DNA from 2 places in the Microbacterium sp. SA156 genome. Region 1 is predicted to be linked to the other one. Evidence: predicted binding sites of a transcription regulator. Region 1 holds the regulator's gene; the other holds the start of a gene.
What was found. The regulator LexA, encoded in region 1, represses DNA repair genes until DNA is damaged. The targets are predictions, from matches to a motif close to TCGAACANNTGTTCGA.

Region 1 (5,357 bases):
GCGGCGGAGGTTCCATCGGGCAGGGCCGCCGGGCGCGGCAGGAGGGTCCGCGACGAAGAGGAGCTCATCGTCCGCCGCCCATTCGGGCTGCAGCGCCGACACTTCCTGCCCGTCCGCGACGCCGCGCCCGCCGGCGAGTGTTGTCCAGCGGCGCACGCGCCCATCCGATTCGATGCGCCCGACGCGCAGCTCCGCGGCATCCCACGGCATGTCCGGATGGTCCCACGCGATCCACGCGAGCCGGCCAGCGCGCGGTGCGGGGTAGGCGACGAAGTCGCTCCCTGCGACGACGCTCACGATCGCGGACGCGTCCTCCGCCGCGCTGCCGTCGAGCGGGATGGCGACGATGTCGCGACGGGGAGCCCCCGTGGCGCCCTGCGTCTCGCGGACCGCCCACAGTCGGCCCTCCGCGAGGACGAGGTCGCCGAACGCCATGCCGGTGCCCGCGGGCGTGAGCGGGATGGGCTCCGCATCGGCCGTGCGCAGGTACACGCGCTGATCCGACTGCTCGACGAAGAGGAGTGCGCCGTCGTCGGCCGCGGTCCACGCGCCGCCTCCGTACTCGTGGACGCGAGACCGCGCGCTCCAGGGCGCGGGAAGAACGCTCGCGCCGTCGCTCGCCCGCAGCACCGCTGTGCGCCCCCGCTCGGCCGCGACGCCCTCGGCCCACCAGACGTCGCCGCCTACGAACCGCGCGTCGCCGAGGCGCGGGGAGTTCCCCGCGATGTCGGACGCCGCGATGGGCGACGGCCACGAGCCGAACGGGAGCGTCTGCGTCATGTCCTCCACGGTAACCGGCGACGTTCCGACACGGAGCGTCACAGATGCTCCCGCGCCCGCGCGCGGGCGACTACGGTCGGGAGAGGAGAGGCCGGATGCGGCGGCAGGGGATCGCCGCGGCGACCGGAGAGCACGGAGGAAGGACATGGCGACGTCGGCCACGCCGTTCTCGTTCGAGCTGTACCCGCCGCGCACGCCCGCGCGCACCGCGGCTCTCGAGGAGACCATCCGCCGCCTGGCCGCAGCAGGCCCGGACTTCCTCTCCGTCACGTACGGCGCGGGCGGCTCCACGGGCGGTGCGTCGCTGCGCGTGCTGCGGTGGATCCGCGAGAACACGGACGTCGAGCCGCTCGCTCACCTCACGTGCGTCGGCAACGACTACGCGACGGCGAGCGCCCTCATCCGCGAGTTCCTCGACGCGGGCATCCTCAGCTTCCTCGCCATCCGCGGCGACCCGCCCGCCGGGAAGGACGAGGACGACGCGTTCCTGGGCGACCTGCGGACCTCGGCCGAGCTGGTCCAGCTCATCCACCGCGTGCAGGCCGAGCGCGCTCCCTACGGCGAGACGACGATCCCGGGCGTTCCCGAGGCGGTGCGGGTGGACCGCGCCCCGCGTGCGCGCACGCTCGTCGCGGCCTTCCCCAACGGGCATCCGCGCTCGCGCCATCCGCTCGAGCACCTCGATGCGCTCCTCGCGAAGCAGGCGGCCGGCGCCGAGGCCGCGATCACCCAGCTCTTCTTCCATGCCGACGACTACCTGCGCTTCGTCGATCGCGCCCGGGCCGCGGGCGTGACCATCCCGATCCTCCCCGGCATCATGCCCGTGACCTCTCCCGCCAAGCTCGCGCGCATGCTCGAGCTCACGGGCGAGCCCCTGCCGTCGGAGCTGTCGATCGCGCTCGAGGTCGAGCCGACCCCCGAGGGCCGCAGGGAGATCGGCATCGCCTACGCGGCGGACCTCGCGCGCGCGGTGCTCGCCGGCGGGGCCCCGGGCATCCACCTCTACGCCTTCAACGAGCACGAGACCGTGCTCGCGGTGCTGCGCGAAGCCGGGGTCGCGCTGCGCGAGACCGCGGCTTCCTGACCGCCGGTTCGCTCCCGGCACACGAGGAGGGCGGGAGCCGACCGGCTCCCGCCCTCCTCGTGTGCGCCGTCAGACCGCGCGCAGGATAGCGACGACCTTGCCGAGGACCACAGCGTCGTCGGCGAGGATCGGCTCGAACGCCGAGTTGCGCGGGAGGAGCCAGGTGTGGCCGTCGCGCTGACGGAACGTCTTGACGGTCGCCTCGCCGTCGACCATGGCCGCGACGATGTCGCCGTTCTCCGCCGTGCCCTGCGACCGGATGACGACCCAGTCGCCGTCGCAGATCGCCGCGTCGATCATCGACTCGCCGCTGACCTTGAGCATGAAGAGCTCGCCCTTGCCGACGAGCTGTCGGGGGAGGGGGAAGATCTCCTCGACCTGCTGCTCGGCCGTGATCGGGACGCCGGCGGCGATGCGGCCGACCAGCGGCACGAGAGCGGCGTCGCCGACCGCGGGGCCCGAGTCGGCCGGGTTCTCCGCCGCCGAGCCCGGGAGATCGATGAGCACCTCCATCGCGCGGGTCTTCCCGGGGTCGCGACGCAGGTAGCCGCTCAGCTCGAGCTGCCCGAGCTGATGCGTCACGCTCGAGAGCGACTTCAGTCCGACCGCGTCGCCGATCTCGCGCATGCTCGGCGGGTAGCCGTTGTGCTGGATGGAGCGCTGGATGACCTCGAGGATGGCCAGCTGCTTGTCGCTCAGGTTCTTGCGCCGCCGCGTGCGCGGCTTCTCCTCGCGCGTGCCCGCATCCGTCATGTCGTGCTCCTTCGCTGCCCCGCTCGAATGTCGGAGGTGCGTGATGTGGTGGTCCCGTCAGGACGACGCTAGCGGATCTCGACGGGATTCCGGGAGATTTGTTCGAGCGTGTCTCGCAGAAGTCGCGAAACCCGTTCGAAGAGAGTTCTTGACACCGCGACCACATCGAAGATAGGTTCGGAACATCACTTCGGGTCCGTCTCTCCCGGCCGAGCAGACGGACTCGAAGTGATCTACAGGAAGGAACCGCCATGCGCACGAACAGCTCCGCTCCGGCACGCTCGACCCGCCTCCGCCTCACGGTGCGCGGCCGCCGGGTCCTCGCCGCGCTCGCCGCGGCTCCGCTCGTCGCGGCGATCGGATTCGGGGTGCTCAGCGGCGGCGCGGCCCTCGCCTCGCGCGAGGACAGTGCGCCTGCCGGCACCTTCGACACCGTCACGGTCATGGCGGGCGACACCCTGTGGGACATCGCGCAGGCGGTCGCCCCCGAGGCGGACCCGCGCGACGTCGTCGACGAGATCCTGCACCTCAACCAGCTCCCGGGGAGCGACATCGCCGCGGGGCAGGAGATCGCCATCCCCGCCGCCTACTCGACGGGCGAGTGAGTCCGTCGCGCGCTCTAGCATGGACGGGTGACCGTCTCTCTCGATGACCTCCCCCTGCGCGACGACCTCCGCGGACAGCAGCCCTACGGCGCTCCGCAGGCGCCGCTGCCCGTCGCGCTGAACGTCAACGAGAACACGCACCCGATCCCCGACGAGGTCGCCGACGACATCGCGGACTCGGTCGCCCTCGCGCTGCGGGATGTGAACCGCTACCCGGATCGCGAGTTCACGGCGCTCCGCGAAGGGTTCGCGGAGTACCTCGGGCACGGGCTCGAGCCCGAGCAGATCTGGGCCGCGAACGGCTCGAACGAGGTGCTGCAGCACCTCCTCCAGGCGTTCGCCGGACCGGGGCGGACGGCGTTCGGCTTCGCCCCCACCTACTCGATGTACACGCTGCTGACGCGCGGCGTCGGCGCGACGTTCGTGTCGGGAGAGCGGGGGGCGAACTTCTCCCTCACGCCCGAGAGCGCGGCCGCGCAGGTCGCGGAGGCCCGGCCCGACGTCGTGTTCCTGTGCGCACCGAACAACCCGACGGGGACGCCGCTCGAGAACGACGTCGTGGAAGCCGTCTACGACGCGACCGACGGCATCGTCATCGTCGACGAGGCGTACCGCGAGTTCGCGCCGCGCGACGTGCCCTCGGCGCTCCAGCTGCTGCCCGGGCGGCCCCGGCTCGTCGTCTCGCGCACCATGAGCAAGGCGTTCGCGTTCGCGGGCGCGCGCGTCGGCTACCTCGCCGCGGACCCCGCGGTCGTCGACGCCCTCCGCCTCGTCCGCCTCCCGTACCACCTCAGCGCGCTCACGCAGGCGGCGGCTTCCGCGGCCCTGCGTCACGCCGACACGATGCTCGCGATGGTCGACGAGATCGTCGAGCAGCGCGACCGGATCTCGGCCACGCTCGAGGCGCTCGGCTACACCGTGTACCCGACGTGGTCGAACTTCGTCCTGTTCGGCGGCGTGGAGGATCCGCACGCGACCTGGCAGGCGCTCTACGACCGCGGCGTGCTCATCCGCGACATCGGCATCCCCGGACACCTCCGGGTGACCGCGGGGACCGAGGACGAGACGAGCGCCTTCCTCGACGCGCTCGCCGAGATCGGCCGCTGAGCGCGCGAGGAGCCCGGTCGGGTCGCGCCGGTAGAATCGGAGCATGACCCGTACCGCGCGCCGCACCCGTTCCACGAGCGAGTCGAGCATCGAGCTCGAGCTCGACCTCGACGGAACGGGCAGGAGCAGCATCGACACGAGCGTGCCGTTCTTCGACCACATGCTCACGGCGTTCGCGAAGCACTCGCTCACCGATCTCACCGTGAAGGCGACCGGCGACACCCACATCGACGCGCACCACACGGTCGAGGACACGGCGATCGTGCTCGGGCAGGCCATCCGCGAGGCGCTGGGCGACAAGGCCGGGATCTCGCGCTACGGCGACGCCCTCGTCCCGCTCGACGAGGCGCTGGCACAGGCCGTCGTCGACATCTCGGGGCGTCCCTACCTCGTGCACACGGGGGAGCCGGCGGGCTTCGAGCAGCACCTCATCGGCGGCCACTTCACGGGCTCGCTCGTGCGCCACACGTTCGAGGCCCTCGCGTTCAACGCGGGCCTGACCGTGCACGTCCGCGTGCTGAACGGCCGCGACCCGCACCACATCGCCGAAGCGGAGTACAAGGCCTTCGCGCGCGCGTTCCGTCAGGCCAAGGCCCTCGATCCGCTCGTCGAGGGCATTCCCTCGACCAAGGGCGCACTGTGAGCGACGAGCGACCGACCGTCGCGGTGCTCGACTACGGGTCGGGCAACGTGCACTCCGCCGTCAAGGCGCTCGAGGCCGCAGGCGCCGACGTCGAGCTGACGCGCGACCGCGAGGCGGTGCTCGCGGCCGACGGGCTGCTCGTGCCCGGCGTCGGCGCGTTCCAGGCGGTCATGGAGCAGCTGAACGCGATCCGTGGCGGCGAGCTCATCGAGCGCCGCCTCGCGGGAGGGCGCCCCGTCCTCGGGATCTGCGTCGGCATGCAGGTGCTCTTCGCCCGCGGCATCGAGCGCGGGGTCGAGACGGAGGGCCTCGCGGAGTGGCCGGGGACCGTGACCGAGCTCGACGCCCCGGTCGTGCCGCACATGGGCTGGAACACCGTCGAGGC
Region 2 (5,357 bases), on a different contig from region 1:
TGTCCATCGAGCTCACGGCCGAAGAGGTGGCATGGCTGGACCTTCGCAGCTGACGGGAGCGGACGACCCCGCGCCCGCGGGGTCGTCCGCCGCCGGGCGCCGACGCGCGACGATCCTCGACGTGGCCGCTGCCGCCGGAGTCTCGCGGCAGACCGTGACGCGCGCCATGAACGACATGAGCGGCATCAGCGCCGAGACCAAACGGCGGGTCATGGAGGCTGCGCGCGAGCTGTCGTATCGGCCGTCGCGCTTCGGCCGAGGCCTTGTGACGGGCGGCGCGCGGCAGCTGGGTCTCGTCGTGAACGACCTGCGCAACCCGTACTCTCCCGAGCTCGCCGCGGCCGTCGTGCGGCTCGCGGCGGACGAGGGATGGAACGTGATGCTCGTCGACATCGGTCTCGCGAGCGACGCGGATCGCCTCCTCGCATCGCTGCGCGAGCAGGCGGATGTCGTCGTCGGCTATCTCGGGGAATGGTCGGCCGGGTGGGGGAGCGGCCTCGCGACGACGCCGCTCATCCAGCTGGATGCGGGCGAGACCACCGAGCACGCGGGCGTGCGGCTCGACCCCGTCGCCGCGATCGGCGATCTCGTCGCGCACCTCGTCGCGGTGGGCGTGCGGCGCCCCGTCGTGCTCGACGCCTCCGCGCCGCGCGAGCCCAGCGCGCGCGGCGCGGCGATGGCGGCGGCGTTCCGCGAGCACGGCGTGGAGGCCGAGGTCGTGCACGCGGCGTCGTCGAGCGCCGAGCATGCGTCCGCCGTCACCGCGCAGATCGTGCGGCGGGCAGCGCCTCCCGACGCGCTTCTGGCGTTCAACGACCTCATGGCGCTCGGCGCGCTGTCGGCCTGCCGCCATGCGGGCCTCGACGTGCCGCGCGACATCCGCGTGGCCGGGGTCGACGGTCTCACGATCGGCACGCTCGTCGCGCCGACGCTGACGACGCTGGCCGTCGACTTCGACGAGGTCGCGCGGCACACGCTCGAGCTCGCCGTCGCGCTTCGCGACGGCGACGCCGAGGTCGACCGCTTCCGCGTCGTCCCGCACCGTCTCGTCCTGCGCGAGTCGGCGTAGCGAGGGCGGGGCCGCCGCCCCGCCCTCGCCTCAGTCGCCCTTCACGTTCACGAGCTGGCGCAGCGTGTGCCGCACCGAGACGAGATCGGCCGCGTCGGCCATCACCTGATCGATCGGCTTGTACGCCTGCGGGATCTCGTCGATGAACGCCTCGGTGTCGCGGTACTCGATGCCGGCCATCGCCTCGCGCAGCTGCTCGCGCGTGAACGTGCGGCGCGCAGCCGACCGCGAGTACTCGCGGCCGGCGCCGTGCGGCGAGGAGTTCAGCGCGAGCGCGTTCCCCCTGCCTTCGACAACGTACGACGCGGTCCCCATGGATCCCGGGATGAGCCCGGGCCGACCGGCGTCCGCCAGGATCGCTCCCTTGCGGGACACCCAGACGCGCTCGCCGAAGTGCACCTCCGACTCCGTGAAGTTGTGGTGGCAGTTGATGCGCTCGAGCTCGTCGACCTCGGCGTCGAGGAAGCGGCCGAGCTGATTCGCGACGCGGTCCATCATCTCCTCGCGGTTGAGCAGCGCGAACCGCTGCGCCCACCGCAGCTCCCTGATGTAGCGGTCGAACTCGTCCGTTCCCTCGACGAGGTACGCCAGGTCGATGTGCGGCAGGTCGAGCTCGTCGCGCCGGGCCAGGCCCTTGGCGACGGCGATGTGATGCTGCGCGATCCGGTTGCCGACCCCGCGTGAGCCGGAGTGCAGGAACATCCACACGGCATCCGTCTCGTCGACCGAGACCTCGATGAAGTGGTTGCCGCTGCCGAGCGATCCGAGCTGCAGCCGCCATCTCCTCGCCCGCTTCGCGGGATCGAAGCCCGCCTCGGCGGCGAGCTTCTCGAGCTCGGCCACGCGCGGCTCGGCGGTCGCGACGACCTTGCGGTTGTCGTGCCCTGCCGAGAGCGGGATGGCGCGCTCGATCTGCTCGCGGAGCTCGCGCAGATCGCGCGAGGCGAGATTCGCGCGCGTGAACGGCGTGCGCACCGCGATCATCCCGCAGCCGATGTCGACGCCGACCGCGGCCGGCATGATCGCGCCGCGTGTCGGGATGACCGATCCGACGGTCGCGCCGAGCCCGAGATGCGCGTCCGGCATGAGCGCCACGTGGGGGTGGATGAACGGCATGCGCGAGGACGTGCGCGCCTGCTCGACGGTCTGCGAGTCGATCAGGCTCGCCCACGACAGCAGGCGTTCCGAGAGCCTCTCCATGATTCCTTTCCTTCGATCCGCGGGTCCTGGTCCCCGGACCTCCTCCGCGTGACGGAAAGGAGACGCCCCGGACCTGTGCGGTGCGGGGCGTGATGCGAGCGGGTGCTGCTACACGGCCGGCGCCGGAGGGGTCGACGAAGAGCGGTTCTGGGGCTTGCTGCCCAGGACCGCCTGGCGAAGCTCCCGCTGCGGGCTCATCGCGTCGACCTCTCGACTCGCTGCGTGTGCCGGTCGGCACAGCCTTGCGACCCTACCGGCGGGCCGTGTCGGCGCGCAAGGGGCCGCCTCGGAATCGCGAACCGATGCGAACGGATGTCCGCACGTGAGTTATCCACAGATCGAGATTCTTCGGTGAAATGTCCGAGGCGGTCGGTACTCTGGAGGCATGTCGAAGACGACGTCGCCGAGCGGGTTCTCGAGCGTTCCGTGGGAGTTCACGGACGACGAGATCGCGTCGACCCGCGCGCTGTGCGGGCGCCTGGAGACCTCGCGGCGACTGCGCGCGCAGGCCGATGCGATGGAGATCGAGGCGCTTGCCGAGGCCGCACGGATCGCTCGGGTGCAGCGGGAGCGCGCGGGCGGACCCTCGTCGCACGACTTCCCGTTCCGCTCGATGGCGAGCGAGACCGCGGGCGTGCTGCACGAGGCGAAGTCGCGGATGATGACGAAGCTCGCAGACGCGGAGGTGCTGGTCGAGCGGTACCCCGCGACGGTTCAGGCGCTGGCTGAAGGCCGGATCACCGTGCGGCACGTCGACGTGATCCGGCGGGCGGGGGAGCGGCTGCCCGAAGGGCTCGACCAGGAGTACGAGGAGGCGGCGATCGGGTTCGCCGAGACCGCCTCGCCCGGCCAGTTGCGGGCCTTCGCGATCGAGCTCGCTGAGCGACTGTGCCCGACGCCGATCGCCGACCGGCATGCCGCCGCACGCGCGCGTCGACGGGTCCGCGTGGATGACCTCGAAGACGGCGTGAGCAGATTCGAGCTGATCACCTCCACAGCCGAGGTCCACGCGGCGCGGGACCGCATCCGGAGCATGGCCCGAGCGATCGTCGCCGAGAACCGCCGCGCGCGGAAGGCGGCGGAAGCGGAAGGCGGGCCGGAGGCGGCAGCGGAGGTCGACCCGCGCACGCAGTCGCAGATCGAGGCGGACCTGTGGATGGACCTGGCGCTGACGGGCCGGCCGTCCGCGCACGCGCTCCGCGAGGGCGGCGCGCTCGACGTGATCCAGGCGAACGTGCAGATCGTCATTCGCGTCGAGACGTTGGTGGGGCTCGACGACGAGGCCGCCTTCGTCGCCGGGCACGGTCCGGTCGACCCCGAGACGGCGCGGCGCCTGGCCGGACACGCGGCGGGGTGGGACCGGGTGTTCCTGCGTCCTGACACCGGAGCCCTCCTCACGGTGGACCGATACGCCCCCACCGCGGCGCAGCGCCGGTTCCTCCTCGCGCGGGACGAAACGTGCCGTAGCCCGGGGTGCGAGAACCGAGCGGCGACGGCGGATCTCGACCATACGATCCCGTATCTGCGCGGCGGGGAGACGTGCGTGGGCAATCTGGAGTGCCTGTGCGAGGGATGTCATCTCGACAAGCACCACTCGCCGTGGACCGTCCGCCAGATCAGCCCCGGGGTGCTCGAGTGGGTCAGCCCGATCGGGCGGACCTCGGTCGACCGCCCGAGACCCCAGGTACGGTTCGAGTCCCTCCCGGAGCCGAGGGCGAGATCCGGCGCCGCGCCGCCGGGGGAGTGGCCGTCTCTCGAGGACGAGGACGAGATCGATGCTGACCTCGAGGTCGACGTCCCGATCCCCGATGTGCTGCCGGACGCGCCTCCGTTCGATGAGGCCTGGCAGCAGCTGCTCTACGACGAATGGGTCGCCGAGATCGAGGCGGACGAGTTCGACCTGCTCGTCAGCGAGTCGAGCGGCGCGGTCGGGAGTGCGATCCATCCCTCGGTCTGAGCCGCGGGGCGCAGCTCGTCCGGTACGGGGAGGGTGTGCCCGAGCGCGTGGGCGCGCGCGTTGAGCGACGCCGCGAGCGCGTCGAGTGCGTCGTCGGAACGGCCGAGCAGATCGCGCTGACCGTCGTCGACGTCGAGCCACGGGGCGAGGCCGAGGAGCGACTCCGCGGCCCGCATCCGCGCGTCCGGCTGGGTCTTGTAGCCGGCTGTCTGCACACCCCAGAGTCGCAGGGCCGCGGCGGGGTAGACCTCGACCAGCCTTCCCGCGCCCGAGCGGTCGATGCGCTCGCCTGCCGCCTCGAAGGCGGCGAGCAGCTCCGCGCAGTGCATGGCGGTCATCCCGAGTCGGTCCGTCGAGACGCTGAGCGGCCACCGCCCGGTCACCTCCCGCACCGCCCGATCGGTGTGACGATAGGCGAGCCGACGGCGCCAGTCCCTCCCGGAGAGCGATCGCGGCGACATCTCACCGCGCTCGTGCGCGGAGACGAAGGCGACGAACTCGGCCGGCCAGCCGAATGCGCAGTCGATCGCGACGACGTCCGCCCCCTGCGCGAGCGCGACGATCTGCACATCGTCGATCCCGACGGCGAGGCTCGTGAGCCGAGCGGAGCCATCCGTCCACTCGATCCCGGCCGCGGCCGTCCGCTGGGCCTCCGCTGCGAGGTCGACGCCGATCGTGAGCACGCCCCCACCCTATGGGCGCCAGAGCCGCCTATCGCGGCGTCGGCACAGCGAACCGCAGCACCGCAGCGAGCGGGGCGCCGTCGGTGAGATCCTCGCGTCGGACAGCCCGGACCTCGCCGCCCGATTCGAGGACGCGCGCGATGACGTCCTCGATGAGGGCCGCATCCTCGCCGTCCTCCACGACGCGACCGAACTCGTCGAGCTTCCCGGGCAGATCGGCCGCGTGGTCGAATCGCAGCTCCGCGATTGCCGCCGCCGCCGCGGCGGCCGCGACCTCCTCGAGGCGCGACGTCGCGAGGCCCTGCGAGCGCAGCTCGCCGAAGCGCTCCTTCCACTGCTCGGTCGCGGCCCGGCGGCGATCCTCGAGAATGGCGCGAGCCTCGTCGCCGAGCCGACGATCGTCGAGCGAATCGGGATGCGCGGGGATCGCGGTCTCGAGCAGCGCATC

Region 2: ACOWU6_RS02670 (DUF222 domain-containing protein) is a predicted target of LexA. The motif match lies at 2,574-2,589, and genes of this name have one in related genera.

Annotation. Positions count from the first base shown of each region.
Region 1 covers NZ_JBAKGU010000014.1:24,252-29,608, reverse strand. The annotation lists gene ACOWU6_RS13300 (alpha/beta hydrolase family protein) at 1-780, opposite strand, end outside; gene ACOWU6_RS13295 (methylenetetrahydrofolate reductase) at 926-1,864, shown strand; gene lexA (transcriptional repressor LexA) at 1,934-2,617, opposite strand; gene ACOWU6_RS13285 (LysM peptidoglycan-binding domain-containing protein) at 2,869-3,222, shown strand; gene ACOWU6_RS13280 (histidinol-phosphate transaminase) at 3,250-4,329, shown strand; gene hisB (imidazoleglycerol-phosphate dehydratase HisB) at 4,373-4,972, shown strand; gene hisH (imidazole glycerol phosphate synthase subunit HisH) at 4,969-5,357, shown strand, end outside.
Region 2 covers NZ_JBAKGU010000002.1:108,023-113,379, forward strand. The annotation lists gene ACOWU6_RS02655 (aldo/keto reductase) at 1-53, shown strand, start outside; gene ACOWU6_RS02660 (LacI family DNA-binding transcriptional regulator) at 32-1,069, shown strand; gene ACOWU6_RS02665 (RtcB family protein) at 1,100-2,269, opposite strand; gene ACOWU6_RS02670 (DUF222 domain-containing protein) at 2,655-4,226, shown strand; gene ACOWU6_RS02675 (DUF429 domain-containing protein) at 4,127-4,909, opposite strand; gene ACOWU6_RS02680 (hypothetical protein) at 4,938-5,357, opposite strand, start outside.